DNA from 4 places in the Amphibacillus xylanus NBRC 15112 genome. Region 3 is predicted to be linked to each of the others. Evidence: riboswitches for the same ligand, from Rfam matches in the RefSeq annotation. Region 3 holds a riboswitch; each other region holds the start of a gene.
What was found. Region 3 has a riboswitch for S-adenosylmethionine ahead of AXY_RS10575 (O-acetylhomoserine aminocarboxypropyltransferase/cysteine synthase family protein). Riboswitches for the same ligand answer to the same signal wherever they lie in the genome.
Positions count from the first base shown of each region.

Region 1 (8,082 bases), 240 kb from region 3:
TGTTAGGCACGCAAAACCTGATTTTTCAATCCACGATGACTTAACTCGGCCTCTTACAAAAGAAGGACTTCAGGATAGTAAACGAGTGACAGATTTCTTGATTGATAAACAAATTGATCACGTTTACTCTAGTCCATATCTGCGTGCGATTGACACAATTAAGGATTTTGCAAAAAGAGCGCAGCTACATATAAAGTTAGTAGAAGATTTCAGAGAGAGAAAAGTAAGTGATGAGTGGATTGAGGATTTCGATGGTTTTGCCAAAAGGCAGTGGCAAGATTGGGATTATAGGCTTCCAGATGGAGAAAGCTTAAATCAAGTTCAACGAAGAAATGTTGCTGCATTGAGAGAATTGATTAATCAGCATCCGAATCAGAATATCGTGATCGGTACACACGGTACGAGTATGAGCACGATGCTCAATTATTTTGATCATCATTTTGATTACCAATTCTTTAACCGAATTAAACATGAGATGCCATTGATCATCTGTGCAAAATTTAACGGTGAGAATTTGGTGGATGTTGAGGAATTCACTATTAACGAGTTAAATTAACATTAAAAGTTAATCATTAGTTTTTCAACAAAAACATAGAGTTTGACTGGTTGAAATATATTAGTCTTATAGTACGCTAGGGACAGTGGTTGTAAGTGTCATATAATGACCTTTTTATATCAATCGATGCTCCTAGCGTTTTAATTTTGGTTATAGTCATTTTTGTAAGTGCTTACAATCGTTTAGTTTGGAAGTTTTTAATTAAAATATATTGTTAGAAAGGATATTATAATGGATTTTACACTGAATCAAGAGATGTTAATGACTGACACTAAATCAGGTGCGTTATTTTATCAAGAGGAAGAAGCTCTGAGTGGAGTAAGAAAAATTGCCAACAAAGTCATGCATGATGTTGAGCTTGTTTTTGGCTATCAACCAGAAGCTACTAAAGATAGGGATATGCTAAGTCGTCATGCTGTATTGTATGGAACAGTTGGGCATAGTCCACTATTAGATGAACTCAATAAAAAGGAACTAATTGACCTAACAGAGATAGCAGGGAAGCGTGAGGTGTTCTTATTCCAGGTAGTTGATCAACCTATTCAAGGTGTAGAAAAAGCATTAGTCATTGCAGGTAGTGATAAGCGGGGAACGATTTATGGTTTGTTCCACTTATCTGAAAAGTTAGGCGTATCTCCTTTAGTTGATTGGAGCGGTGTTTTGCCAGCTCGTAAAGAGTCATTTTCACTAAAAGGTGACTATAAATATGTATCTAAAGAGCCGTCAGTTAAGTACCGCGGATTCTTTATTAATGATGAGTGGCCTGCATTTGGTAATTGGTCAGCTAAAAACTTTGGTGGCTTTAATGCTGAAATGTATGATCATGTCTTTGAATTACTACTAAGATTAAAAGGGAATTACCTCTGGCCAGCGATGTGGTCTGCTCGCTTTAATGACGACGGTCCAGGATTGGCTAATGTGGAATTAGCCGATGAATATGGTGTTATTATGGGAGCTTCGCATCATGAACCGTGCTTGCGTTATGGTGAGGAGTACAAGTATTTACGTGGTCCTGATTCAATTTATGGTGATGCTTGGAACTTTATAACGAATAGAGAGGGTATCACGAAGTTTTGGGAGGATGGATTAAAGCGTACAGGTCACTTTGAAAATATTATTACAATCGGTATGCGTGGTGAAGCAGATACGAAGATTATGGGTGAAGATGCAACGCTAGAAGATAATATTAATCTATTGCGAGATGTCATCCAAACGCAAAATAAGTTAATTAAAGAACATGTTAATCCAAACCTAAAAGAAGTACCGAGAATGTTGGCACTTTATAAAGAGGTTGAACCGTTTTTCTATGGTGATGAAAATACTCCTGGCTTAATTAACTCTGAAGAGCTAGAAGATGTTATTTTAATGCTTTGTGATGATAATCACGGTAATTTACGCACGCTTCCAACTGAGGATATGCGTAAACACTCAGGTGGCTATGGTATGTATTATCACTTTGATTACCATGGTGGCCCAGTTTCGTATGAGTGGATCAATAGCTCATACTTGCCGAAGATTTGGGAGCAAATGACGATGGCTTATGACTTCGGTGTACGAGACTTATGGATTGTGAATGTTGGTGATATCGCTACTCAAGAGCTGCCATTGTCGTTCTTCCTTGATTTAGCTTATGATTTTGATAAATGGGGAACAAATGCGATTAATAAGACTGATGATTATACAAAACAGTGGATTGAACAACAATTTGCAGGTGTGTTCAATTTAGAGCAAAAGGATAAGGTTTTTGAATTATTAAATGGCTATACTAAAATAGCTCATAACCGTAGACCTGAAGCAATGAATGTTGATGTCTATCACCCTGTAAACTACCATGAAACGGATCAATTACTTGATCGAATTGATCATTTATTAGGACTGGCAGAAGAATTGTATCAGGAAGTAGATCAACAACATTTTACAGCTTACTTTGCATTAGTTTATTATCCAACTGTTGGCAACTTAAATCTACAGAAAATGTGGTTACTCAACGGTAAAAATAAATATGCTGCTCAATTAAACCTTATTGAGGCGAATAAGCTAGCTGAACAAGTAAAGGCTTGTCTGAAGAGGGATCAGGAGATTGTTGATGAATATCATACGATTGCTGATGGTAAATTCTACGGTATGGGGTTATCCGAGCATATTGGTTTTGTTCATTGGAATGAAGATGAGAATAAAAACCCTGTCCTATCCTATGTGTTACCGGTGAATAAACCAAGACTTCTTGTCTCAATTGATGGTACAGAACTAAGAAGTGAAGGTAGTCCATGGCATGTGAATACTTTGCCATTAGTCGACTTCTTAGAGCCAGATGTGAATCAAGCTTCGTTTACTATTTCAAGTGTGAGCGAGAAAAAAGCAGAGTATCATATTTCTACTGATCAGGATTGGTTATCATGCTCAGCAGCAAACGGCGTTTTAGATGGTAAAAATAAATTGTCAGAAACGATCCATGTATTTGTTGATCGAGATGGGTTAGCTGATCAAGCTGAAGGACGCATTACAGTTAAAACACCAGTTGGCAAAGTGACGATTGTCGTTCCTGTAGTTAATAACGATTTTACAAATTATCCAGATATGACATTTGTAGATACAAAAGGTTATATCTCAATAGAAGCAGAACACTTTGCTACTCAAAAGGCGACTGAAAATCTAGATGGTACGCTGAATCGTTTTGAAGTCCTAGATGGCTACGGTAAGACTTTATCAGCAATTAAAGCATTCCCGACAGATACACATTATCAAGTTGGTAAAGATGCACCATTTGTTGAGTATCATTTTGTTACACAGGAAGCGGGTGTATATGAGCTTGAATTTTATTTACAGCCATCCAACCCTGTAACGCGAGAGGGTACAATGTATGCTGGTATTCAAGTCAACGAAAATGATGTTGATGTAATCAATGTCCTTCCTGATGGTTATCATGTAGATGGACCACACTGGGGAATAGATGTGATCAATAATATTCGTACAACTAAAACAAAAATAACTTGTGAGCAAGGCTTAAATAAATTACGAATTTATGCAGTAAGCCCTGGCTTTGCGTTAGAAAAAATTGTCATTTACCCGGATGGTAAAAAGTTAGCTAATAGCTACTTAGGTCCGAATGAAACGTATTATGTTGGTAGATAAAATAAATAGTATTACGAAATACCCAAAAGCAAAATAGCTTGCTTTTGGGTATTTTTTTATCTCTTCTGTTCTAGTTTTTTTGGAAAAACCATATAGATAGGTTAGCTAGATTAAATAATTTTATAGAAAAGGGATAATGAAAATGATCTATATAATTTTCGCTTTATTGTTTGTTTCAGTATTTGAAGTCTTTGCACATAGCTCAATTATCAGTTCGTTTATGGTTGTCTTGGGCGGGTCTGATATGATGCTAATTATTTTATTTGTTGTGTATTTAATGGCGGTAATGATCGGAGCCATTCTTTCTGGTTATTTGATTGATCAAGTAGGTGCAAAATTCATTTCAATCATTGGGTTGTTCGCAGTATCTGGGATATTAGTTGTTTATCTATTTGTTCATTCACCGGGTCAATTGTTAACGATTAGATTTGTCCATGGCTTATTTAGTGGGTTTTTATTTACTAGTATACTTGTTCAATTATCAACAATTGAGACATCAGTAGTTAAAGGTAGTTTTATAAAATATTCAGCTTGTATCATATGTCTGGCTTCATTTCTTGGATCAAGTTTTGGTGTTATTATGAGCAAACATTTTGTTGTTGAATCTGTATTTTACTCAATCAGTTTGTTAATATTTGCGCTCGGTGTTGTTAGTATTTTTATAATAAAAGAACCTGAAGTAGCGCAACGAATATTAAGCTTCTCAAAATACCTTAAGGCGACATTTGTCTTAGTCAATCAATCAGTAATGGGCTATAGCTATTCTGCTGCGCTATTATTGATGTTTACTCAAGGCACATTGCACTACCTACTACCACAAAAAATAGCTACATTAGGAGAATCATCTAGCTTAACGGTGTATTTGCTCACTGTTTTTATTCTAGTTAGTAGTATTGTATTACTCCTACCAACTAAAAAACTCTTTGAGCGTTTTTCAACAGAGATCATCATAATCTTTGGAATGCTAATATTGTCTTTATGTCTATTCATGATTAGTTTTATTAATTTAGTTCCCATTCTGTATATATTAATGACCATGTACGGGTTTGGATTTGCTTGTGTATTATTACCGATTTTACAAGGTGTTGTAGAGGGTCCTTCAGACGTTAATCGAGGCATTGGCTTTGGATTATTAATTTGTTTTATGGCATTTGGTGTGTTGGCAGGGCCATTTGTTACAGGCGTTTTTCCGACTATTTCACTATCATTTTTAATTGGTGGATTTATTTTAGCGCTCTGTTCAGCTTATTATGGATTCTCGATTAAACTAAATCAAATAAACTCAATGATTAACAACTAATCCCAGGCGAATCAATTTTTATAGAATTTAGTTTATTAACTTAATAATAAAAATTTTCAAAAAACGGTTGACAATTAAAAAGTTCGCTATATAATTGGATTTACAACTTTTAATAAAAAACTAAATAGTTTGTTTTTTCTTATCCAGAGAGATGGAGGGACTAGGCCCAATGATATCTCGGCAACAGATTCATTTATGAAAACTGTGCCAATTCCTACAAGTGCGATATGCATTTGAAAGATGAGAAAGAGCGGTTTCTAATTTTCGGATAGAATCCTTTCTTTTCATCTTTTGAAAAGGAAGGATTTTTTGTTTTTGCAAAAGTTTTCTATGTGGGGGGAATGGTTCGTGATTAAGTTCAGTGATGTATCCAAAACGTTTACGATTGGAAAAAGGCAGGTTCATGCTGTTCAAGATGTGTCACTCGAGGTGAGTGAAGGTGATATTTTTGGCATTATTGGCTTTAGTGGTGCTGGAAAAAGTACATTATTACGGCTTGTTAATCAGTTAGAGCGACCGACAAAGGGCTCGGTTTTTATCAGGGATATAGATATTAGTAAGCTATCGGCCAAACAATTGCGGAAGCAGCGGAGCCAAATCGGGATGATTTTTCAAAACTTTAATTTATTAACATCACGTAATGTTGCTGGAAATATTGCTTATCCACTTAAAGTAGCCGGCTATAACAAACATGAGATTAAAGAACGAGTTACTGAATTACTTGAATTCGTTGGATTATCTGATAAAGCCAAGGACTATCCTGAACAGTTGTCAGGAGGTCAAAAACAACGAGTAGGCATTGCAAGAGCACTTGCTTCGTCTCCTGAGATTTTGATTTGTGATGAAGCAACCTCAGCTTTAGATCCAGAAACAACGCAGGATATCTTGAGGTTGCTAAAGAAGGTGAATCGTGAACTAGGCGTAACCATTTTATTAATCACTCACGAAATGCATGTAATTCAATCTATTTGTAATAAAGTTGCGGTAATGGAAAGTGGTCGAGTGATTGAGTCAGGTCCGGTCTTTGATGTTTTTACAAATCCGAAGCATACGACTACACGTCGCTTTATTCAATCGGTACAAAAAGATTTACCTTCAGATACGATTTTACAAGAGTGGCAGAGAAATAATGGCGGCAAATTATATCGTGTTATCTTCAAGGGTTCATCTACTGTTGATCCATTACTATCAACGATTACAAAGAAATACAACGTAGATTTTAATATTATTTATGGCTCAGTCCAGGAATTACAGGAGCAGCTTTTTGGCAATATGATAATTTCTCTTATTGGGGATGAAGGTAATAAGCAAAAGGTTCTAACTGAATTATCGAATCTAGTTGAAGTGAGGGAGGTTGATATTAATGAACGTTGATTGGATAACTTTTTGGCCGAGAGTCGTTGAAGCAACAGGTGAAACGATCTTCATGGTTGCGAGTACACTGTTCTTCGGTACAATTTTAGGCTTAACGATTGGGTTATTGTTATATGTTTCAAGAGATAATCATCTGCTTGAAAACAAGTTTGTCTTCAATCTATTAAACTTTGTTATTAATTTAATTCGCCCAATTCCATTTATTATATTTTTAGTTGCAATTTCACCAATTACGCGTCAAGTCATTGGCACAACGATTGGTACGGTTGCTGCGATTTTCCCAATGACGATTGTGGCGAGCTTTTCGATTGCTCGAGTTGTTGAAAATAACCTTGTCAATATTGATCCAGGTGTCATTGAAGCAGCTCAGGCTATGGGGGCAGGTCCATTGAGAATCATTTGTACTGTGCTAATCCCAGAAGCGCTTGGTCCACTGATCCTTGGCTTAACATTTATGACAATTAGTTTAATCGACTTTTCAGCAATTGCAGGAACAGTTGGAGGGGGTGGTTTGGGACATCTGGCAATGACTTACGGCTATCAACGGTTCGATACAAGTGTGATGGCGGTGACGGTGTTAATATTAATCGTTCTTGTTCAAAGTGCTCAGTGGGTTGGTAACACAATTTCTAGAAAGATCATGAGAAAGTAATTTTTGAAAATAAGGGAGAGATCTAATTATGAAAAAGTTTAAGAGTTTATTAGTTTTACTTGTCGTCTTGTTTCTAGTCGCGTGTGATTCAACAAGTGGTAAGACTGCAACAGCAGATGATCCTGTACTTGTCAAAATTGGAGTGAACGGTTCAGACGGTAAGCAGTGGCCAATTTTAAAAGAAAAAGCTGCAAAAGAAGGCATTGAAATCGAGTTAGTTGAGTTCACCGATTATACAATTCCAAACAATGCACTTGCTGAAGGTGAAGTTGATTTAAATGCTTTCCAACACTTTTCCTTCTTAGCACAGTACGTTAATGAAAGTGGCAATGACCTTTATCCGATTGGTTCAACAGTTTTTGCACCGTTAGGTCTTTATTCAGAAAAAATAACAAATATCAGTGAATTAAAAGCAGGCGACAAAATTGCAATTCCAGATGACCCATCGAACCAAGCACGAGCATTGCGATTATTAGAGAGCGCTGGTTTGATTACACTTGCAGATGATTTTGGTCTGTTTGGTGATCCAAGCAAGGTAATAGATAACCCACTAAATCTTGAAATTATCCCAATGGTAGCACAGCAAACACCGCGCGTTTTACCAGATGTCGCTGGATCTATTATCAACAACGGAATTGCCGGTCAGGCTGGTTTTGATCCTGCGAATGACCCAATTTACAGAGAATCAGGTGAGGATGAGAGTGTCTATCCATACATCAATTTGATTGCAGCTCGAACAGAAGATAAAGATAACGAAGTCTATAAAAAGATTGTTGAATTGTATCAAGAACCAGATATTGCAGCAGCCATTGCTGAAGATACAAATCACGGGTCGTTTATTATTGAGTTATCCGATGAGGAAATTGAACAGTTATTTGAGGAGTTAAAGCAAGGGAATTAAATTAAAAATTCATAGGGGGAATTTATAATGACAATTAGTAAAACTGTAGAACAGAGGCTATTTGAGTCAATTGAAGAAAACCGAGAGTTATACATTAAAACAAGTCATCAAATTCATGAAAAACCTGAAATCGGCAATCAGGAGTACTTTGCTTCTGACCTTCATAG
Region 1 is NC_018704.1:2,435,151-2,443,232, reverse strand. Features, by position in the region: gene AXY_RS11590 (histidine phosphatase family protein) at 1-556, shown strand, start outside; gene AXY_RS11585 (glycosyl hydrolase 115 family protein) at 788-3,688, shown strand; gene AXY_RS11580 (MFS transporter) at 3,831-4,988, shown strand; SAM riboswitch class I at 5,125-5,235, shown strand; gene AXY_RS11575 (methionine ABC transporter ATP-binding protein) at 5,337-6,362, shown strand; gene AXY_RS11570 (methionine ABC transporter permease) at 6,352-7,014, shown strand; gene AXY_RS11565 (MetQ/NlpA family ABC transporter substrate-binding protein) at 7,043-7,915, shown strand; gene AXY_RS11560 (M20 family metallopeptidase) at 7,943-8,082, shown strand, end outside.
Region 1: linked by a shared signal. The riboswitch ahead of AXY_RS11575 (methionine ABC transporter ATP-binding protein) and the one ahead of AXY_RS10575 (O-acetylhomoserine aminocarboxypropyltransferase/cysteine synthase family protein) in region 3 are both predicted to bind S-adenosylmethionine.

Region 2 (8,082 bases), 1.2 Mb from region 3:
ATTAACTTCTTGATCAAGTAAGGGAAAGTCAGCACGGATTGTCTGAATATCCATCTTAGTAAACTTTCCTTTCAATAACATCTGTTAGTTGATTACGAACCGCTTCAATCGGAATACTTGAAACAACTGGAGCTAAGAAACCATGAATAATTAAGCGTTCAGCTTCACGTCTTGAAATACCACGGCTCATTAAATAATAAAGATGGAGTGGATCAACACGACCGACTGATGCCGCGTGTCCTGCAGTTACATCATCTTCATCAATTAATAGAATTGGGTTCGCATCACCACGCGCATCTTTATTTAACATTAAGACACGTGATTCTTGTTCTGCGTTAGCTTTCGTCGCGCCATGTTCAATTTTCCCGATTCCGTGGAAAATACCTGTCGCACTATCTTTCATGACACCATGCTGTAAAATCAGACCATTAGATGATTTACCATAATTAATTGTTTTCGCAGTAAAGTTTTGAACTTGATCGCCACGTCCAACCGAAACTGCTTTTGCATAACAGAAAGAATTATCTCCGATTAAATGCGTAACGTTTTCTGATAACGTGTTACCATCATTCATTTGACCAAGTGCCCAATTAATTATCGCATCACGCCCTGCTACCCCACGACGATTAATATAAGAAGTTGTGCCATAAGCAAAATTATCAACAGAACCATAAGAAATTGAAGCATTATCCATAGCAAATACTTCTGCAATGACGTTAGCAACTGTTTTTGTTTCTTCATGGTCAGATAAATAGTTTTCTACATATGTGACCTGGCTATTTTCTTCAGCAACAATAATGACATGATTAAATAAAGCTAAATCTCTATCTTCCTGCCAGAAAATTGCTTGTAATGGTGTTTCAATCACAACATTTTTCGGTACGTATAAGAAAACACCACCATTCATTAATGCAGCATGGACAGCAGTTAATTTATGTTCATCGACACTTACTGCTTCAGTCATATAATATTTTTTAACTAAATCAGCATGTTCTCTTAATGCTGTGAAAATATCAGTGAAGATAACACCTTTTGCTTTTAAATCATCTGATAATGATTGATAGCTATTAAATTGATTACGTAGGATCACTAAGTTCTGATCATCAGAATCTAAATTAACAAACTTTTTAATCTGATCAGGGAGATCGACAAGAGTAGAGATTTCTTTAGCCTCTCCTTCGTGTGAAAACGTCGAAAAGTCCCAGCGATTAATTTTTGTTTTATCAGGCTTTGGCATTTCAAGCTGTTCAGCTTGCTTTAATGCGTCAGTCCGAAGTGTTTTCATCCAATCAGGTTCGTTGTTTTGTTGTGAAAATCTTTCAATATAATCTGTCGTGTAGCCTTCCAACATTTCTACTGACATACAATCTCTCCTCTCCTTTAAGCGTCTTGACCAACCGTCTCATCTTCAATTCCTAATTCCTCTTTAATCCACTCATACCCTTCAGCTTCTAGACGCTCAACTAACTCAGCTCCACCTGATTTAACGATACGTCCTTGCATCATTACATGAACAAAATCTGGTGTAACATAGTTTAATAGTCGTTGATAGTGAGTAATGATTAAGCAGCCAAAATCGTCACTTCTAAGTTCGTTAATTCCTTTTGAAACAATCTTAAGTGCGTCAATGTCAAGTCCAGAGTCAATTTCATCTAAGATACCGATCTTCGGCTTAAGTAGCATTAATTGAAGAATCTCATTTCGTTTTTTCTCTCCACCTGAGAAACCTTCATTTAAATAACGCTGTGCCATATTCTTGTCAATATCTAAGAAATCCATAACACGGTCCATCTCTTTAATGAACTTCATTAATGGAATTTCATTACCTTCTTCACGGTGTGCATTAATCGCTGATCGTAAAAACTCAGATGTTGTTACACCACTAATTTCACTTGGATATTGCATTCCTAAAAATAAGCCAGCTTTTGCTCGCTCATCAACTTCCATTTCTAAAACGTCTTCGCCATCCATTAAGATTGAACCTTTAGTTACTTCATAATTAGGGTGCCCCATTATCGCGGATGCTAGCGTTGACTTACCCGTTCCGTTCGGTCCCATAATCGCATGGAACTCGCCACCTTTAACTGTTAAGTTAACCCCTTTTAAGATTTCTTTACCGTCAATTTCTACATGAAGATCTTTGATCTCTAAAGTTGATCCCGCCATCAGCTATACCTCCAAAAAAATAATTTTTATTTAAAGAATAGTAAATTATACCATTCCTAGTTTATTCTCATTACAATCTTATACTATTTAAAATCTAATATCAAGATTAACAACCGAGAGTAAACACATTTCCACACTGATTAGTATAGAAAGTTTTGTGTAACTATCTTAACACAATATCGAATCAAAGGCGAAGTGAATTGAGCAAAAATTGAAAAAACAACATTTTACCATGTAAAAAAGCCCCTTTATAATGACTAAAGGGGCTTAAAATTAACTCATGTTATTCTCAATCACGCCAGTTAATTGAGCACACGTACTTTTAGTTACCTCCAACTGGAATGATTTCTCCACCGTATTGTTGATTAATAAATTCAACTACAACGTCAGATTGTAAAATTTCAATCAGTTTCAGTAGTTTTTCATCATCTTTATCTTCTGTACGTACAGCAACAATGTTTACATATTGCGAATCGTCTCCTTCAAAGAATAATGCATCCTTTTCTGGAGATAAACCTGCTTCAATCGCATAGTTAGCGTTGATCGCCACTAATTTGTCTGTTTCATTCTCATATGCTTCAACTAATAATTCAGCATTTACATCTGGCGAAAACGTTAAATTATATGGATTATCGACAATATCATTAATTTCAGCTATCGTTTTATCGATATCATCCGCGAGTGTAATAAAACCATTTGCTTCAAATAATGATAAGATACGGCCATGGTCAGGGATATTACGACTAATAATGATTTCAGTACCTGGTTCAATTTGATCAATACTTGTAATCTCTTTTGAATAAATACCTAATGGTTCAATATGAACACCACCAAGATTGACAATATCATAATTATTCTCAGCAATTGATTTTTCTAAAAATGGTATATGTTGAAAGAAGTTTGCATCAAGTTCTCCACGTGCTAAATCTTCATTTGGTAGTGCGTAATCTGTGTAAGTTTCAATCACAAGCTCAATACCTTCTTCAGCCAATAGATCAGAGATTTCTTCTAATATTTCCCCGTGTGGCACACTAGTCGCCCCTACTTTTATTACATTTTCATCAGAACTTGAATCCCCACATGCTGCTAGAAACAAACTTGCAATAATTAAAACAATACCCAACAATCTCTTTTTCATTATTATCTCCCCTTATTGTTTTTTTTATATTAACGCTTATCAATTTTCTTCGTGATAAAATCACCAATAAATTGAAAAACGAAAACGATAACGATAATTAAAACAGTACAAACAAAGACAATATCAAAATCACGTCTTGTGAAGCCAAAGTAATAGGCATAGTCACCTAATCCTCCAGCTCCGATCATTCCTGCTACTGCGGTATAGCCAACGATAGCAATTGTCGTTACGGTAATACCAGATACAAGCGCAGGCATTGACTCCTTGATCAGAACCTTCCAAATAATTGTTGAAACTTTTGCTCCCATCGATTCAGCGGCCTCAATTACACCTTTATCTACTTCTCGTAAAGCAATCTCAACCAATCGGGCATAAAATGGAGCAGCACCGATAATCAATGCAGGTAAAGCTGCATTAGTTCCTCTGAAAGTTCCGAATAATAGCATTGTAAATGGAAATAGTAAGAAAATTAAAATAGCAAAAGGAATCGCTCGAAAAACATTCACTACAGTAGCTACTATTAAGTTAATGTATTTATTTTCCCAAAGTCCATCCGGTGATGTAAGGTATAGAACTAATCCTAATATTAGACCTAATACTAATGTGCCAAGCATCGACACTAATGTCATGTATAGTGTTTCACCAGTTGCTTCAATTAAATCTAGCCATTCAACATTTGGAAACAAATTAGTCATGTCAAATCACCTCCACTTTAACAGTGGTTGATTGAATATACTTAATCGCTGATTCAATCCATTCATCACGACCAGTTATATGAACATACAGTGATCCATAAGGACCGGCTTGTGTCTGCTTAATATTACCATGTAATATATTTAGCTCCACATCAAACTTTTTAGCTACTTGACTAATTAACGATTGATTTGTTGTCTCGCCAATAAACTGTAGCTTCAAGAGTTTTCCTGTTGAAACAGTTTGAAGCAAAGTTTCTTCAGTGACCTCTTCATCAGGTTTACCCATCACTTGTTCAACAAATCGTTTTGTAACTTGATGTTGTGGATTTGAAAACAAGTCGAGTACGGCCCCTTGTTCGACAATTCGACCATTTTCCATGACCGCTACGTTATGACAAATCTTTTGAATGACATCCATTTCATGTGTAATGAGAATAATCGTCAATCCTAATTTTTCATTTATATCCACTAATAACGATAATATAGAATCTGTTGTTTCTGGATCCAAAGCTGAAGTAGCCTCATCACAAAGTAAGATCTTCGGACGATTTGCCAAAGCACGAGCAATACCCACTCTTTGCTTTTGACCACCACTTAATTGTGAGGGATAAGCATCTTCTCTCCCTATTAATCCGACTAAGTTAATCAGTTCATCAACTCTTTTTTCACGTTCAGCTTTTTCAATACCGGCAATCTCTAATGGAAATGCAATATTCTCACGAACTGTCCGTGACCAAAGTAAATTAAAATGTTGAAAAATCATCCCAATATCTTGTCGTCTTAATCGTAGTTCCTTTTTGGATAATTTCGTAATATCCTCATCATCAATAATAATTGATCCACTTGTTGGCTCCTCAAGTCGATTTATCAAACGGACAAATGTACTTTTCCCTGCCCCACTATAGCCGATAACACCAAAAATTTCTCCCGGCTTAATCGATAAATTAATCTTGTCAACTGCATGTATCTCACTTTTACCTAAGGAAAATCGTTTTGTTAGTTGACTTATTTTAATCATTTGACTCCCCATCCTTTAAAATGACGAAATAAAAACGCCTTTCTGTTTATGAAAGAACAGAAAGACGTATTTTTATATCTAGTCTCTATGCTCTCTCATCTATCAAAGCTTTTTGCTTTGCAGGAATTGGCACCATTTTAAACAAACATTGTTTAACGGTTGCCGGGTTTCATCGGGCCAGTCCCTCCACCACTCTAAATAAGAGAATATTATATTTAATTAACTGATATCATAGCATTTGATCTTTATAGTGTCAATTGTTTTTTTGAAAATTGCTAATACATGTTATACTATAAAAAAAATAGAATTGGATGAATGATTTTGAAAGCACCTATATTTCAATTACCTTATTTAGACGATCAGAGTGAGATTTTTAACTTAGAGGATCATCTTGGAAATATCATTGTTCTAACATTTTGGACTTCGTGGTGTCCAGAGTGTAGTGTTGATTTAATGTTAAAGGAAAAACTTTATCAAGCAAGCGATAAGAATATCGTAAAATTCCTTACGATAAATGTTTCTGGCAGAGAACGTAGCACCATCGCTGGTCTCAAATATTTCCGTGAATATTTAACACAACCAACATTAATTGATCGAGGAGTTGAAACATACCGTACATATAATTGTCATGGCGTACCTACAACAGTAATCATCAATCCAAAAGGTGAATTGATTAAGCAAATAACAGGACAAGTAGATCTGATTGAGTTAATCGATACGATTCGTCCGTTTATCTAGACAAGTCATTTTAAAAATCGATTCATAATCCTACTAGACAATGTGTAAGATACCCATAAGTTTAATGGTAGGATGAGTAATAATAACAGAACATCTGTCACAATCGACCATGGCACAAACTCGATGTTAATCAACCATCTAACTAAAATAAACAGAATAAAAAATATTATAACTGTTAAGATGAGTTTTATAATAAGTTGCCTATTCCTCAACTTAATCACTCCTATCAATTATTTACTAAGTAGACGCAGTTAACTTGCAAAATATTCTGGAAAGCCCACTGATACAATAAGGCAATCTTTCTAAATTGAGATTTATTGACTTAATCTTAGCACTTTTATAATTTTTTACCAACCGGTCTAATTCTATAAAATCACGCAAAAAAATCAACACTAGCCGGTTAAACTTGATTAAGTAAGTCTCCTAATCCAAGTTTAAGCTAGTGTCACCTTTAATTTGACTCATTTTAGGCTTGATCTAAAAGCTTTTCATACTGCTCAGCTGTTAACAACTGCTCTAGCTCTTTTTCATCAGTCGCCTTAGCTACAATTAACCAACCATTCTCATATGGTGATTCATTAACTAATTCTGGCTGATCTTCTAGCTCTTCATTTACTTCCGTTACAACTAATGAGATTGGTGCATAGAGCTCAGATACTGTTTTAACAGACTCTACACTCCCAAATGTGTCTGTTGCAGATAGTTGATCAGCAACTTCAGGTAATTCAACAAATACAATATCCCCAAGCTCATCTTGCGCATGCTCAGTAATTCCTATTCGAAAGCTGTCGCCTTCTTGCTTAACCCACACATGTTCATCTGAATATTTTAAATTACTTGGAACACTCATGAAAATCCTCCTTTATTATTTCCAAACTTGTTCGTATTCTTCTATCTTAAATCCTAATGTAACATGATTACCATCAAATGCAAGTGGACGTTTAATCAACATGCCATCAGAGGCTAAGATTTGAATTTGCTCTTCTTCTGTCATAGCTGGCAATTTATCTTTAAGTTGCATTTCTCGATACTTAATGCCACTCGTATTAAAGAACCGTTTAATTGGCAACTCACTTATTTTAATGATCTTAGTTAATTGCTCGGCAGTTGGCGTCTTTTCCACAATATTAAGATCCCGATATTCTACATTATTTTCATCTAACCATTTCTTTGCATTACGACATGTACTGCACTTTGGATAACAATAAAACTCAAGCAACATATTCACTCCTTAGTTATCAACTAATATGTATAGTATAAGTTGGATAGCTCGTTTTTGCTAGTAAACTGCTTATTGACTAATATGTGAACAAAAATATAAATTACTCGCTAACGAATGAGCTATTTCATTGGTGTTGCATATTGTTTTAAGGATTTAGCCATATTACCAGTATCATTACTTTTAAGGAGGATATATTTATGCAACAAATGAATCAACAAGCGAATGGCTCAATGCCTCAACCACCAACAATGATAAGTAGTAAGGATTTCTTATACCTTACTGATATGATGTCATGGAATTTAAACGTCGTAAAAAAAGCTCATGCATTGGCTGAGAAATGTCAAATACCTGAAATTAAGCAAGCAATTGAACAAACTGAAAAAATGCATCAAAAACATTATAATCAGTTACTCAACTTCACTAAAAGTCAAACGAACTAACAGAACACTATATGGAGGTATTAGCAATGCAACCAAGTAAAGTCCAGAATCCTGAAACACAAATAGAAAAAACACCGAATCTGAATGATCGCGATATACTTAATGATTTACTTGCAACAGAAAAATATATGACTGACGGATACTCGACAGCATTGAACGAAGCGAGTAACCAAGCGTTATACGATAATATTTTGCAAATATTTACCGAAACACAAAACCAGCACCGACATCTTTTTAATTTAATGTTTAAACATGGTTGGTATAGCTTGGATCGTGCTGAACAACAACAAATTAACCAAGCTGTAAATCAATTTACTGATTATAAAAATCAATTCCCATTACATTAAACACATAACACTCTAAAGATTAGTTACTAGCAAATTTATACACCTAATCTTTAGGGTGTTTTTTTGACTACCTTAAACCGTAATCATTCCTATTTACAAAATGTTAATAATACGCTAAAATCATTAAAGATTCATTATTATATTGATACGTTATCTCATAATTTCATCAAATTCTTAATAAAGTAATGATACGTCAACGTACGTAGCTAATTAATCAAATTGTCAGAACATGCTATTTGGCTAGCTAATTAATAAATTCTCTCAAAAGATTGGAGTTAACTTTTATGAAAGAGTCACTTGTAACAATTAAAAACCTTT
Region 2 is NC_018704.1:842,994-851,075, reverse strand. Features, by position in the region: gene AXY_RS04240 (cysteine desulfurase) at 1-54, opposite strand, end outside; gene sufD (Fe-S cluster assembly protein SufD) at 56-1,363, opposite strand; gene sufC (Fe-S cluster assembly ATPase SufC) at 1,381-2,166, opposite strand; gene AXY_RS04225 (MetQ/NlpA family ABC transporter substrate-binding protein) at 2,489-3,304, opposite strand; gene AXY_RS04220 (methionine ABC transporter permease) at 3,334-3,999, opposite strand; gene AXY_RS04215 (methionine ABC transporter ATP-binding protein) at 4,001-5,017, opposite strand; SAM riboswitch class I at 5,110-5,222, opposite strand; gene AXY_RS04210 (TlpA family protein disulfide reductase) at 5,333-5,755, shown strand; gene gcvH (glycine cleavage system protein GcvH) at 6,222-6,605, opposite strand; gene AXY_RS04200 (arsenate reductase family protein) at 6,621-6,977, opposite strand; gene AXY_RS04195 (hypothetical protein) at 7,175-7,417, shown strand; gene AXY_RS04190 (spore coat protein) at 7,444-7,764, shown strand; gene AXY_RS04185 (metal ABC transporter ATP-binding protein) at 8,049-8,082, shown strand, end outside.
Region 2: linked by a shared signal. The riboswitch ahead of AXY_RS04215 (methionine ABC transporter ATP-binding protein) and the one ahead of AXY_RS10575 (O-acetylhomoserine aminocarboxypropyltransferase/cysteine synthase family protein) in region 3 are both predicted to bind S-adenosylmethionine.

Region 3 (8,082 bases):
TGAACGAGGCACTTTAATAGAAAACGAAATATTTTCATCAGTTAAATCAAGCTCCTGAACACTAAAACGGAAATTACTCTGAATATCGATTTGTGTCACGGCAACATAAATTTGTTCATTTTTTGAATCAAAGTAAAGCCAATCTGGTGAATCAACTTGCTTATTGAAATAATGAAGAATTCGGTCTTTAGGAAGATTTAATAAGCCAAGAGACATTTCAGTGACTAATAAAACTAAGTCGCCATTTTTTTGGACAACTGGATCCATACGAATATTAATTGGAAGTGAAACACCAAAAGCAGAGAATGAACCAAACAGATGGAGATCTTGATCGATATGCACTGAAAATCGCGCAGAATCAGATTGCAAAACTTGGTCGAGATAATCATTTATTAATTGATTTAAATCTCCTTTTGTCGCTTGTACTTTAAATTCTGCTCCAGGTTCATCGATAACAACTGGATTTGGTAATGGATCAGACTTTGGTGGTGTTGTGAAGATAATGACTGCAAAAACCGTAATCGCCACAATATTGATTCCAAAAAGAATGAGAAAATACATTTGCCAATTTCTATTTTTCACATGATCACCTACTTTAGATAACATCTAACTTATAACGGTGAAAATGGATGAGAATGCTTATAATTTTTTTATTGAGGAGAAATTTGTTCATCCATCATCTCTTTTTTTTCTTGTGCTATAAGCTCGAATGTCGGAAGCATTTCTTCTAATACTCGGGCACCGATGAGTGAGTAGCCTGTCTCATTCGGATGGAAATTATCATTAGCTAATAAATTTACTCGATCGATTTGAAATAGGTCATGAATTGGAATAAAGTGTCCTTGCTCATAACTTTCAAATGTCACTTTGCCAATATTATTCCACTTGTTTAATATATCCTCGAGTGCCTCAACCTCATCAAAATAGCCTTCAAAAGGATTATAAAACCCGATTAGAAAAATTTCCACATCTTCATTGTATGATTGAATGAGCTCGAATAGTTCTATTAATCGAGATTGATAATGATCGATTTCTTCATCAAAAATCGCCTCATTTAAGCTTAAAATATTATCGCGAACAATTTTAATCATATCATTTGCACCGACAGTTAACAAAATAATATCTGCTCGCCGAATGGAACGTTGAACAGATGCTTCTTCTTTGATTCTATCAATGACTTGATTTGTTTTAAATCCTCTCTGACCAAAGTTATCAATTCTTACTCGATAATCCATAGCTGAAAGGCGACGCTTAACCGTTGACAAGTAGCCATCACGATTTGTTTCATCACCAACACCTTGAGTTAACGAATCACCAATAGCAGTAATATAATAGTCATTTTGGGTAAAGACATTTATCGTTTGCTCAACCGCTTCTTTAAGTGTTTGTGAAAGATCATTTGTTGCAGTTTGAACCTCTTCATCCATACTTTCCACTTGACTGATAACTTGATCAATAGGTTCTTGATCTGGCTCTGTAACAGTCGTTTGATTAAATTGATTCGGTCTTAAGAGAAGAAATAGAAATATGGCAAATAAGATAACTGTCATGCTTATCCAAAACAATTTAATTTTTCGTCGTCGCGTCATAGTTAACACCCATTCAGAAATAGTTAGATAATATTATTTATTCCCTTTAATGAAATAAATAAAACGATTCGGACGTACCCAATTTAATCTTGAAAAAAATGCACCGCTAACAATTAGCGGCGCAAGTTTATTTTTATTTAATCATGTTTAGGTGTGGCACGAATTTTCTTAGCTGCACCAAAAATACATTGATCTTCAACGTAAAATTGATCATTTGCTTCGGCTTGAGCTTTTAATTCAGTATAGTCATCTTTAGTTCTAAACCAGATCAGCTTCGCATCAGCTGGTAATTGGTCGATTGTACTTGGATTGGAGACAAACAATAGATCAATTGGATCTGTATTGTCAGCTAAGTCAGTTAATTTAAAGCCTAATTTCGTTAATTTTGCTAAACATTTATGCTGAGTCCGATCACCAGCAATGACTATATTCTTCGGTCTAATCCCACCATCTTCGCGAGCAAATGGTGATTCTAGTACCCAACGCACTGCATCATCTAGACTAAGTTTAATAGTAGGCTCTGTTCCCGTTGCTTTTGCAATTGCCTGATCTAGATCTGCAATAATATCGTCAATACTTTCTAAGCCAACTGATAAACGAATCAGTGATTCTGATACACCACTTGCTTTTAGCGCTTCTGCATCTAATTGCTGGTGAGTAGTTGATGCTGGATGAATAATTAGTGATTTTGCATCACCAACGTTAGCAACGTGAGAGAATAGTTTTATATGGTCAATGACTTTTCGACCGACCTCACGCCCACCCTTAACACCAAATGTAATAATTGATCCGAACGTATCAATTAAGTATTTCTTAGCTAATTCATGAGAAGGGTGTGATGCTAAGCCAGGGTAGTTTACCCATTCAACTTCAGGGTGATTCACTAAATAGCTTGCTACTTTTTCCGTATTTTCCGAATGACGCTTAATACGTAGGTTTAATGTTTCTAACCCTTGTAAGAAATAAAAAGCATTTTGAGGACTTAATGAAGGTCCGATATCACGTAATAATTGTACGCGTAATTTTAATGCGAAAGCAGCTGGACCGACATCAGTGCCAAAGCGGATACCGTGATACGTTTCATCTGGTTCAGTAAAGCCAGAAAAACGTCCTTGTGTCCAATCAAATCGACCACCATCGACAACAATTCCGCCTATTGAAGTCCCATGACCACCAATCCATTTTGTCGCAGAGTGAATGACGATATCTGCACCCCATTGAATTGGCTTCGCACCATATGGTGATGCAAAAGTATTATCAATAATTAACGGCACACCATGTTCATGGGCAATATCAGCGACCGCTTCAATATCAAACACATATAAAGATGGATTAGTAATTGTTTCAGCAAAAATCGCTTTTGTCTTATCAGTAATAGCCGCTCTAAAATTCTCAGGATCTGTACCATCAACAAAAACAACATTTATACCATACTTAGGTAGTGTCTCTTTGAATAAATTATAAGTTCCGCCATATAAATTACTATCAGCAATAATTTCATCACCAGTTCCTGCGAGGTTAAAAATCGCTAACGTAATCGCAGACATTCCTGAAGCAGTTGCTACAGCAGCCACACCATCTTCCAATATCGCAACACGCTGCTCAAATGCATCAATCGTTGGATTCATGATCCGCGTATAGATGTTGCCAGGCTCAGCTAGAGCGAATAAGTTTTGTGCATGCTCCGTATCTTTGAACACATAAGAAGTTGTTTGATAGATTGGAACTGCCCGTGATTGAGTTGTTGGGTCAACCTGTTGCCCCCCATGAATCAATTGCGTTTCTACACCGGTTGAACGAAACTGTTCTTTTGACATTTTTTAATCTCCTCCTTGAATGTGTATGTATAACTCTATTTACAAAAAAACCTCTTCTAAGTAAGAAGAGGTTGCGGTGTCTTAGCCTCGTCTTATCTGTCAGATTCATCATCTGTAGGATTTAGCACCTTTCTTACAAGTAGGTTGCTGGGCTTCGTAGGGCCTATTCCCTCCGCCACTCTCGATAAGAGCTATACATATTAGTATGGATTATAGTGGAGAATAAACTATTCGTCAAGTAATTAGTTTAAAAATTTAAACAATTTAGACAAATTGGTGAGAATAGCACAAAACTCTTATCAAACGCATAAATTATTGAAGGATAGGAGTTGAGGAAAATGGCAGAATATGAACAAGACTTTTTAAAAGCCGCTCGAGAGTGGGTCAGAAAAATGGATAGTCTATTCCAGCGCTATTCAGATGACAGCCTACTCGCATCGATCGATCAATTTTTTCAAAACAAACAAATACCAACTTATATTAAAAACACAGAAGATGAGTGGATCGTCACATATCAATTACCTGGTGTCACTAAAGACCGGATTAAAATGTTCATTCGAGACAACCGCTTAATTGTACAAGTAACTGAGGATGAGAGTCAGGAAATTAAAGACGATCAAAAAGATCTCTATCACTTTAAACAGTTTACTCGCTCAAGAGAAAGTATCATTCTTTTACCCGGTGCAATTATTCCTTCAACACTAAAAGCAGATTTCAGAAATGGCTTACTTAAAGTTAAAGCAAGAAAACAAAGAATTAATAAAAGAGATCTTTTACTAGATTAGCTTAAATCTCTCTGAATGATTTTGTACAACCGCTTTTGATTATGACTAGATTCATTAGTTTTGCTAAATATAATCAGAAGCGATTTTTTTAGCTTACAAATGTGAGTCAATTTCATAATACAAAAATCTAGTTAAGAACACGAACAATTACAAATGAAAATACAATATAATACGTAAATAAAGAAGCCTAATCAAGTGATTGGAACGGCAGGCGGCGACTCCAGCGGGAACAATCGTGTCCGAAGATCCAGTGATAAAAGCTTGAAAAGCTTTTATCAATTAGCTGAGGCCGATCCCGCGGAAAGCGTCCGCCTAGAGTGGAAATCACCGCGTCACCTGTAACCCAATTGTTCGTGTTTTATAGCCAATTAAGTCATTATGAAATTCATTCATGTATATTTGTGAACAATTATTGAGTTTTATGGTATATTTAGGACAAGGAAGGGGGTTTATATGTTGGGCTTTACTGAACTTATTATATTTTTAAACTTTCTTTTAGTCATTGCAATTGTTTTTCTTGAGCATAGAAATCCAACGTCAACATGGGCTTGGATTCTTGTTATTACATTTATCCCGATCTTTGGTTTTTTACTTTATTTAATTTTCGGACGCAAGCTGAGTCGTAAGCAACTATTTATTTGGGATAACAAAAGTAAATTAGGTGTAAAGAAAGCCGTAGCAAATCAACTAGAATTATTGGATGAAGGGAGTTTTCCTATTCCCGATCTTTATAAAGATAATATTGATTTATTCTACTTACACTTGCGCAATAATGATGCTATTTTAACTCATGAGAATAAGGTAGAGGTTTTTAATGACGGACAAGCAAAATTTGACCGACTTATAAAAGATTTAACTGAGGCAAAGGATCATATTCATATCCAATACTATATTTACCGAGATGACGCATTAGGTAAAAAAATTGCTGACGTATTAAAATTGAAGGCAAAGCAAGGTGTCTCAGTTCGATTTTTATATGATGATTTTGGCTCGAGAAACTTAAAAAGAAAATTCATCCGTGATTTGAAAAAGGCTGGAGTCAAAGTTGAAGCATTCTTCCCTTCATTAATTCCAAAAGTTAATTTCAAAATCAATTATCGTAACCATCGTAAGGTCGTCGTAATTGATGGGAAAATTGGTTACATAGGCGGATTCAATGTAGGTGACGAATATCTTGGTAAGGTGCAAAAGTATGGCTACTGGCGAGATACCCACCTCCGAATTGTTGGTGAATCTGTACGTAGTATTCAAACACGTTTTATCCTAGATTGGAACCAAGCATCGAAACATCAGCTAATTTTATATGATCCAGTTTTTTATCAAGCTGAACCACAAGGAAATGTTGGGATGCAAATTGTTTCAAGTGGTCCAGACTCGGATTGGGAACAGATCAAATATGGTTATATAAAATTATTGATGGAAGCAGAAGAGTATGTATATATTCAAACACCATACTTCATTCCAGATGAGAGTCTTGCTGATGCTGTCAAAATTGCCTCACTATCTGGGATCGATGTAAGAATTATGATACCGAATAAACCAGACCACCCATTCGTATATTGGGCGACGTATTCATATATTGGTAATATGCTTGAAGCGGGAGCAAAGGTATATATTTACCAAAATGGCTTCCTCCATGCAAAAACAATTATGGTTGATGGAAAAATCGCATCCGTCGGTACAGCTAATATCGACGTACGGAGCTTCCGATTAAACTTTGAAGTAAATGCATTTATTTATAGTGAAGAAGTAACTCAACGCCTCTTAGCTGATTTTGAAGAAGATATGGAAAAATCAGAATTACTCACATTAGAGGCATATCAGCAAAGATCACACTGGATTAAAATTAAAGAATCAATCGCCAGACTGATCTCACCAATTTTATAAGATAATTTTTAAATAGATGTAGCTGAACATACGGCTACATCTATTTTTACTTTTTAAAATGAGAATGTAAATGAACTTGTGTGTATTTCTCGGAACTTGTGTGCATTTCCGCGAACTTGTGTGTATTTCTCGGAACTTGTGTGTATTTCTCGGAACTTGTGTGTATTTCTCGGAACTTGTGTGCATTTCGCAAAACTTGTGTGCATTTCCGCAAACTTGTGTGCATTTCCGCAAACTTGTGTGCATTTCCGCGAACTTGTGTGTATTTCTCGGAACTTGTGTGCATTTCCGCGAACTTGAGTGTATTTCGCAAAACTTGTGTGCATTTCGCAAAACTTGAGTGCATTTTCCCAAACGCGAAATTAAACGAACTAAAATACCAAATTTGTTCGATTATCTCGTCTGTATTATACTTACTAGTGTAGAAGTGGGGGATCGTATGATGGAGATTTTATCAATTGAAGGTTTAACCAAAACATATGGTGATAAATTACTATTTAATCAAATATCTTTTTCTATTCAAAATCGTGATCGGATTGGAATTGTCGGTGTCAATGGGACTGGAAAATCGACGCTATTAAAGGTGATTGCGGGAATTGAAGATCGTGACAATGGAACGCTCAATCATGCGCAAAACTTTAAGATTGCATATTTAGCTCAGGAGCCGAACCTTAATATAGATCGAACAGTTTTAGAAGAGGTTTTTTCTGGAGATTCTGATGTGATGATTGTTTTGCGTCAGTACGAGCAAGCATTAATTAATTTAAGTAAAAATCCGAATGATCCACAAGCTCAGGATGCATTTACAAAAATGCAAGCAAAAATGGATCAACAGGATGCGTGGGATGCCTCGACAACGGCAAAAACGATTTTGACAAAATTGGGCATACAGCAATTTGATCAAAAAATTAATACACTATCAGGTGGTCAGAAAAAACGAGTCGCATTAGCAAAAGCGCTTGTTCAACCAGCAGATTTACTGATCTTAGATGAACCGACAAACCATCTAGATCATGAATCGATTGAATGGTTAGAGAAATTTTTACCGACGTATCAAGGGGCTGTTATGCTTGTTACGCACGACCGCTATTTCCTGAATCGAGTGACGAATAAAATTTATGAACTTGACCTCGGTAATATCTATCAATATACAGGTAATTACGAAACATATTTAGAGAAAAAAGCTGAAAGAATTGAACTTGAAAAGCAAGATGAACAAAAACATGCAAATCTGTTGAGAAGTGAGATGGCTTGGTTAAAACGAGGCGCAAGAGCCAGATCAACAAAACAAAAAGCAAGAATCGAACGAATTAGCGAGATGCAAACTAAAACATTTATGACAGACCAGTCAGAACTTGAATTTGGTGTTGGCTCTACACGTTTAGGCAGAAAGGTGCTTGAGCTTCATGAAATTTCTAAAGCTTACGACACAAAACACCTAATTAATAATTTTTCATTTTTATTTAAACCAGGTGATCGAATTGGGATTGTCGGACCGAATGGTTCTGGGAAATCAACATTATTGAACATTATTGCCCAGAGAATTGAGCCAGATAACGGCGAGATAGAAACCGGACCAACTGTAAAATTTGGTTACTATGAACAAGATCATAGCGACATGGATGAAAATCTCAAAATCATTGAGTATATTAGAGAAACAGCTGAAGTCATTCATACTGACAAAAATGAAACGATCACGGCCGAGCAGATGCTCGAACGATTTTTATTCCCGCGCTCAAAACAGTGGACATATATTCATCGCCTATCAGGTGGGGAAAAGCGCCGACTTTATTTATTAAAAGTTTTAATGGAAGAGCCGAACGTTCTACTACTTGATGAGCCGACGAATGATTTAGATACTCAAACACTGTCTATTCTTGAAGATTATTTAGATCATTTTCCTGGTGTCGTGATTACAGTTTCCCACGATCGTTATTTCCTCGATCGTGTCGTCGAACAATTACTCGTCTTTAACGAGGCAGGAACGATCGATACATTCTATGG
Region 3 is NC_018704.1:2,190,331-2,198,412, reverse strand. Features, by position in the region: gene AXY_RS10585 (YpmS family protein) at 1-582, opposite strand, end outside; gene AXY_RS10580 (GDSL-type esterase/lipase family protein) at 651-1,589, opposite strand; gene AXY_RS10575 (O-acetylhomoserine aminocarboxypropyltransferase/cysteine synthase family protein) at 1,727-3,406, opposite strand; SAM riboswitch class I at 3,496-3,597, opposite strand; gene AXY_RS10570 (Hsp20/alpha crystallin family protein) at 3,745-4,191, shown strand; gene cls (cardiolipin synthase) at 4,645-6,078, shown strand; gene AXY_RS10560 (ABC-F family ATP-binding cassette domain-containing protein) at 6,518-8,082, shown strand, end outside.

Region 4 (8,082 bases), 120 kb from region 3:
TTATCGAATGCGGTTTTACTGGCGCAAAATCATCAGGTTTATGCGTTGGATGTAATTGAGGAAAAGGTAGATCTAATTAATAAGCGCGTGTCGCCGATTGGTGATGCTGAGATTGAGCGTTTTTTTGCTGAGAAAAAGTTAGATTTAACAGCGACTTTAAGTCCTGAAGAAGCGATTAGTGGTGCTGAGTTTGTTGTGATTTCAACACCGACAAATTATGATGAAGAGAAGCACTATTTTGATACAAGTTCTGTTGAAGATGTGATCGAAAAAGTACTTAAGATTAATCCAAATACGACAATGATAATAAAATCAACGGTTCCAGTTGGATATACATTAAAGATCAGAGAAAAATATGGTGTTGATAACATTATTTTTTCTCCTGAGTTTTTACGTGAAGGTAAGGCGTTATATGATAATCTGTATCCGTCGCGAATTATTTTAGGTGAGGATTCAGCGCGAGCTCGTCAGTTTGCTGATTTACTTGTTGAAGGTGCTGAAAAAGACAATATTGATGTGCTTTTCACGGATTCAACTGAGGCTGAGGCAATTAAGTTGTTTGCCAATACCTATCTTGCTTTACGTGTTGCATTCTTTAATGAGCTAGATACATATGCAGAATTACGTGAATTAAATACGAAGCAAATTATCGAAGGAGTTGGCCTGGATCCCCGAATAGGTTCACATTATAATAATCCATCGTTTGGTTATGGAGGGTATTGCTTGCCTAAAGACACGAAACAATTACTAGCTAATTATGAGGATGTGCCAAATAATATAATTCGTGCAATTGTTGAATCTAACACGACTCGTAAAGATCATATCGCTGACAGTGTATTAGCAAAAAAACCTGAGGTTGTTGGTATATATCGATTAACAATGAAGACAGGATCGGATAACTTCAGAGCTTCAGCTATTCAGGGTGTGATGAAAAGAATTATAGCTAAAGGTGTCGAGGTAATTATCTATGAACCAGTATTAGAGAGTGATAGTTTTTACAATTCAAGAGTTGTTAAAGATCTAGAGGAGTTTAAACAGTTATCTGATGTGATCATTGCCAATCGGTTAACGGATGAAATTAGTGATGCTAAGGATAAAGTATACACAAGAGACTTATTTAGTAGAGATTAATGAAGTCTGGATTTTAATTTAAACAGTTGAATGTTCGAGTTTTGAACGTTCAGCTGTTTTTTTGTGCACATTATGCAAATTTGTGAAAACTGTGCTATAATAGAAAAGAACAACAAAATTTCTACACAAATATTATATTTTACATTTCTTTTTATGAATACCAAAGGAATCAGCGCTATCCTCAGCAATTTTTCTTGGTATTTTTTATAACGTGTCCATTAGTTTTAATGGACATTCATTACAAAATTATCGTTTGGTTTCTATCTGTAATACAACAGATGTTTCTGAATTATTTCCTTCACACTTATCAGTCAGAAAAATTCCTAATTAAAACTGGATGATTTTATCCGAACAAAGTCGTGTTTTGCACGGCTATTTACTTGGCCCTAAAACGTAGATAAATTGACGCTTTGTCGAAAAATTCATGGTTATGGATTTTTAAGTTTAGGGCGCAATTTTTTTGTGAGCGTTAAAATTTTCACATGATATCAAGACCTAAATGAGCTGACCAGTTTTGTGGTCGGTAAGTTTTGGTTGATGAATATATTGATTAAGTACAAAGGAAGGTGGGATATGATTGAAGGTAAAATTGAATCAAGCAGGGCGCTGGGAGCGGATTAATCGCTCGATTTACCAAAAAGTTGATTTACATATGGAGGCTAGAAAAGCTAGGAAAGCCTGCCGCAAACAGCTTGGTACGATTAATGGTGGTTTAAATGGTGACATGGCATTATTCCGTTCACAGGTTGCGCCATTTTGGCAAAAATATGGGATCAAGCCGAAGAAAATGTGGTATGACCTTTATGGTTATAAAGATGGTCATTATGATCCGCGCTACATACCGGAAGATTTATATTGGACAAAAATATATCCAGCAATGAATCGGATTAATTTTCGTCAGGCTTATACTGACAAGGCTTATTACCCACACTTATTCCCTGAATTAAGGCAACCACGAATGATTTTGAAAAATAGTAATGGTTGTTTTTTTGATGAATTAGGGAACATGATTGATCGTTCTCATGCGATTTCGATTCTGAAGGCGGAGAAGAGTTTTGTCGTAAAACCAGCTATTCACAGTGGTGAAGGTGTAGACATCTACTTTTATGACCGGGATCAGCATGGGATTATCGATTATCAGAGACTACTTGATGAGTATCGTTCTGATTTTGTTGTTCAAGAGGTAGTTAAGCAGCATCATGTATTGTCATCGATTCATGAGCATTCACTTAATACAATTCGAGTTATTTCCTTTTTATTTAATCAAGAAGTTCATATTTCTTCTGCGATTTTACGAATGGGTGTTGGGGGATCGCGGTTAGATAATGTGTCTTCAGGAGGGCTGGCATGTCCAATCCAACCTGATGGTAGACTTCAAGAAAAGGCGTTAAATCGTGCTTCAGAGTGGGTGACAGAGCATCCTGGTGGTGTAAGATTTGCTGATGTTGTCGTACCTAGCTATGATCGCGTGCTTGAACTGGTTAGACAAACACACCAGAAGCTGCCTCATTTTAGAGTAATAGGTTGGGATTTTGCTATTGATGAGGATGGTGTACCAGTTTTTATTGAGTATAATGGTGGGCCGTCATTGAATCAAGTCAGCTGTGGACCGTTATTTGGTGAGCTGACTGAAAGCATATTAGATACAATTTTCTTAAATCAAGATGAGTTTAATCATCAACAAATAAATCAAATTGATCATGAAGAAAGGTTGATAATATGAAAATCTCAGTTTTAGGTGCCGGTAATGGCGGTACAGCAGTAGCTGCTCAATTAAGTTTATATGGTCATGATGTGTCGTTAATTAAAACATCAAATGCGATGCATGATCAGAATTTTAATTATTTAATAGAAAATGGCGGGCGCGTAGATCTAGTTGAGAATGATAAGGTAGAAACCGCAAAAATTAATCGAGTGACAAGAGATATCTCAGAAATTAGTGACAGTGAAGTTGTCATTATTTATATTCAAACAAACTATCACGAAGATTTAATAAAGCGAATTAAACCACATTTGCGTGATGGCCAGATTCTCTTAATTAACCCTGGTTATTTATCAACGGCTTACGTGTTAAAGCATTGTGGTGATATTGATTTATTAATCTGTGAAGCTCAGAGTTCATTTATTGATTGTCGAATCTCTGAACCAGGAACTGTTAAGGTTGGTTTCCGTAATGTCCGTAACCCACTAGGAATCTATCCAGCGAGCCGAACTGAGGAAGCGAAGAAAACTTTAAATAAATTAGGTTTCCCATTTGCCTACGTGCCTTCAGTCATCGAGGCAGCGTTGCATAATCCTAACTTGATTGTCCATACAGTTGGCGCAATCATGAGTATTCCTAGAATTGAAAAGACAAATGGAGACTATTGCATGTACCATGAAGTTTTCACACCTAGCGTATGGAATATACTCGAAGCACTTGATGCTGAGAAAATGGATGTTATGGAAAAGCTGGGCTCCGAGAGACTTTCTTACGTTGAGGCATGTAAGTATCGTAATACGTTGGACGATAGCCGCGATGCAAAAGAAGTTTTCTTCTGGTATGCTGCAATGCCAACTCGCGCTAAAGGCCCTGTTGTCGTTGATTCACGATATATTTCCGAAGACGTACCACAAGGCTTAGTTTTATTAGAAACGATCGCAGCAAAAGTCGATGTCGCAACACCAATTTGTACATCATTGATTAACATGGCATCAGCCGCTTTAGGTCGCGATTTACGTGAAGAAGGCCGAACAATCGAGCGCCTCGGCGAAGATATTGTTGAAAAAATAATTGCCGATCGAGAAGCACATCAACTAGAGCGAGTTTAGGAGAATTTTCGCTCTGCATGTGCTGACACCCTGTCATATGATGGGGTGTTTTTTGTTGTTAGCCCGGAAACAGCTATAATTTTTGCCGGAAAAGGGCTAATTGTTAACGTTTAGTTGTGAAAATTGCTCAAAAGTTGAAGATAAGTGGTTAATCGTAAACCTTTTGTGTTAAAACTCGCTCAAAGGTTGAAGATAATGCGTAAATCGTAAACGTTTAGTCGTAAAATCCGATCAAAGATTAAAGATTAGTGGTTAATCGTAAACGTTTGGTGTTAAATCACGCTTAAATGTTAAAGATAAGTCCGAATCGTTAACGTTTTGCGGTAAAACTTGCTCAAAGATTAAAGATAGAGCGTTAATCATTAACGTTTGGTGTTAAAAACCGATCAAAGGTTGAAGATAATGCTCTAATCGTTAACGTTTGGTGTTAAAACTTGTTCAAAGGTTGAAGATAATGCGTTAATCATTAACGTTTAGTCGTAAAATCTGCTAAAAGATTAAAGATTAGTGGTTAATCGTAAACGTTTGGTGTTAAATCACTCTCAAATGTTAAAGATAAGTCCGAATCGTAAATGTTTTGCGGTAAAGCTTGCTCAAAGATTAAAGATAGAGCGTTAATCATTAACGTTTGGTGTTAAAACTCGCTCAAAGGTTGAAGATAAAGCGTAAATCGTTAACGTTTAGTCGTAAAATCTGTTCAAAGGTTGAAGATAAGTCGCAAATCATTAACGTTTGTGCAAAAAACTTAATCAATCGTTAAAGATTCCACACCCCCACTCCATTTGCCGCTAACACAAAAGATGTGATTAGAAAATATATTTTCGGTAATACTGTTTAACATGGTAGATCATCCTTTCTATTAGTTAATCCTGTAACTATCAAGAGGATGTTCTACCTGTTTTTTAATTATACTTCTTCTTACACAAAATATTGTGTATCATCAACTTTTTCAGAAAATTAAAAAAACATCTTGATATTTTAAAGAAATTAGCTTAAGCTATTACATAAGTCAATTGCATCATTTAGAAGCGAGCTAAAATTGTATACTTTTATTTCTTATCCAGAGAGACTGAGGGATTGGCCCAGTGACGTCTCAGCAACCACCTTGTGTAGAGCAAGGAACGGTGCTAATTCCAAATAGGCAACTGCCTAGAAGATAAGAAGAATGCCTTTTTTTAGTTAAAGACTTTCTTCTTATAGAGAGTCTTTTTTATTTTGATAAAAGGAGGTGAAAAGTGGTGTTAAATCAGGAAACAATTTTGACACAATTGGGTAATCGGATTGATGAGGTAACAGGGGCGGTGAGTGCGCCAATCCATTTATCGACTGCATACCATCACAGGACGTTAGGTGAATCGACTGGTTTTGATTATACGAGAACAAAAAATCCGACGCGCCAGATTTTAGAGGATGGCATTGCTTTGCTAGAGGGTGGGGTAGCTGGTTTTGCCACGAGTTCTGGAATGGCGGCAATTGAGCTTGTGCTTGCTTTATTCAAAGTGGGTGATCAAGTGATCGGATCTGATCAGCTATATGGCGGGACGTATCGACTGCTTGAACATTGGCAAAACCAAGGGAAACTAAATGTGAGTTATGTAGACTTTGAACATTTGAGTGAGGTAGAAGCGGAGATTACTAGCGAGACGAAAGCAATTTTTATTGAAACGCCGACGAACCCGTTATTAACTGAAATTGATCTTGAAGCTGTAGCTGAGCTTACGCGCAAGCATAATCTTCTATTGATTGTTGATAATACGTTTTACACACCATATTTACAACAGCCTTTAAAGCTTGGCGCAGATATTGTTGTGCATAGTGCGACGAAATATTTGGCAGGACATAACGATGTTTTAGCTGGATTGGTTGTTGCAAAATCGCCTAAACTAGCTGAGCAACTTGCAGATTTACACAATAATATTGGTGCAACATTGTCACCATTTGATGCGTGGCTAGTCATTAGGGGGATGAAAACTTTAGCATTACGTTTAAAACAACAGGAGAAAAATGCAAAAGCGCTCGTTCAATTTTTAGCGGAACATCCATGTGTTGCTGAGGTCTTTTATCCGGGGAAAGGTGGGATGATCTCCTTCCAATTGAAAAACGGGAAATGGGTTAAACAATTTTTACAAGAATTAAAGTTAATTAGTTTTGCTGAAAGTTTGGGTGGGGTGGAAAGCTTTATAACGTATCCGGCCACACAGACGCACGCGGATATACCTGAACAAAAAAGGATTGAGTTAGGAATTGATGATCGATTGCTTCGATTTTCAGTAGGGATTGAAGCAGTTGAGGATTTAAAGACAGATATAACGAGAAGTTTTTCTAAATTAAACTAAGAAAGTGAGCGATGGGAAATGACGATTCAAGCACCATTTTATGCAGATCATGTTGGGAGTTTATTAAGACCTGAACGATTAAAGCAGGCACGTAAAGATTATAAAACAGGAAAAATTAGCTTAGCAGATTTAAAGCAGGTCGAGCTAGAGGAAGTGACGCATGTTGTTGAAAAGCAGATTGAGATTGGTTTAGAGGTTGTGACAGACGGGGAGTTCCGTCGTGATTGGTGGCATCTTGATTTTCTAGAAAATTTAATTGGGATCGAGGGGTATGTGCCTGACAGAGGTTATTCCTTTAAGGGTGTTGAGACTGAGGCGTATCACGTTAGAAATATAGGGAAAATTTCATTTAATCCTGAGCATCCATTTATTAATGATTTTATTGAATTGAACAAAATTGTCGCTGGACGTGCGGTAGTTAAACAAACGATTCCAAGTCCTAACCAATTGTTTAGGGAGGAGATTTTTAACTCAGAGATTTACCCAGACTATGAAGCGTATGCTGTTGATATCATTCAGGCGTACCGTGATGCGATTAAGGCATTTTATGATGCGGGGGTTCGTTATTTACAATTAGATGATGTCAACTTTGCTGTATTGGCATCACCTGAGATTGATTTTGATAGTGGACCATATAAGCGAGAGTACTTAATTGAATTAGCTGTTCGAGTCGTGAACGAGATTTTAGCAGATAAGCCAGAGGACTTAAAAGTGACAACCCATATTTGTCGTGGCAACTATCAATCGACCTACGCTTTCACAGGTAGCTATGAATATATTGCACCGACGGTTTTTGCTAATGAAAAGGTTGATGGCTTTTTCTTAGAATATGATGATGAGCGTTCTGGCGGGTTTGAGCCGCTTAAGCATATTCCGCATGGAGGCGCTAAGGTGGTGCTTGGCTTGATTACATCGAAGCGGGGTGAACTTGAGGACGTTGATGAAGTGAAAGCGAGAATTAAGGAAGCGGCAAAATATGTGCCGTTAGAGCAACTATGCCTAAGCCCGCAATGTGGTTTTGCTTCGACACATCATGGTAACTTACTTACTGAACAGGACCAGTGGAATAAGCTTGAGCATGTCGTTAAGATTGCTAAAGAAGTTTGGGGTAAATAAGCTACAGTTAGGTGAATGGATGATTTTTCTTCGCAGGTAGTGTACACTAACGGTAAATTATTTTTTGAAAAAAGGAAGTGGACTATCATGCCATATGTCACGATAAAAATGTTAGCAGGTCGCACAGAAGAGCAAAAACGTGCCTGCGTTGAAAAAGTAACTGATGCAATAGTCGAAACAACCGGTGCATCACGAGATAAAGTCGTTGTCTTTTTAGAAGATATGAAAAAGTCTGAGTATGCAGTCGGTGGCGTGCTACTTAGTGACGAAGAATAGTTTGATCATAAAAAGCCAGATCTAGTATGATGCTGATAAAGCGGGATACGGGAGAAGGCTTTTTTTATAAAAAATTATTCACCCACAGTCATCAACTTTGAATTTTTCTATTATCTGTAATTCTGCTATACTGTAATAAATATAACTGAGGGGGCAATCATAATGGATTTAAAGACTTACCTATCACTAGATGCAGTTGGATTAGCTGAGTTGGTTCGCAAAAAAGAAGTCTCACCAAGAGATTTAGCAGATCTTGCATTTGAAAGAATGGAAGAAGTGAACCCTAAGCTTAATGCGGTGGCCCGGACGCGCAAGAAGCGTGCTTACATAGAGATTGATAATTTAACAGATAATGATCAGCCATTTTTCGGTGTGCCGATGTTTTTAAAAGATATTTCCCATGCAATAAAAG
Region 4 is NC_018704.1:2,070,886-2,078,967, reverse strand. Features, by position in the region: gene AXY_RS10050 (nucleotide sugar dehydrogenase) at 1-1,131, shown strand, start outside; gene AXY_RS10045 (sugar-transfer associated ATP-grasp domain-containing protein) at 1,709-2,854, shown strand; gene AXY_RS10040 (NAD/NADP-dependent octopine/nopaline dehydrogenase family protein) at 2,851-3,942, shown strand; SAM riboswitch class I at 4,996-5,105, shown strand; gene AXY_RS10035 (methionine biosynthesis PLP-dependent protein) at 5,181-6,278, shown strand; gene AXY_RS10030 (5-methyltetrahydropteroyltriglutamate--homocysteine S-methyltransferase) at 6,297-7,394, shown strand; gene AXY_RS10025 (2-hydroxymuconate tautomerase) at 7,482-7,670, shown strand; gene AXY_RS10020 (amidase) at 7,833-8,082, shown strand, end outside.
Region 4: linked by a shared signal. The riboswitch ahead of AXY_RS10035 (methionine biosynthesis PLP-dependent protein) and the one ahead of AXY_RS10575 (O-acetylhomoserine aminocarboxypropyltransferase/cysteine synthase family protein) in region 3 are both predicted to bind S-adenosylmethionine.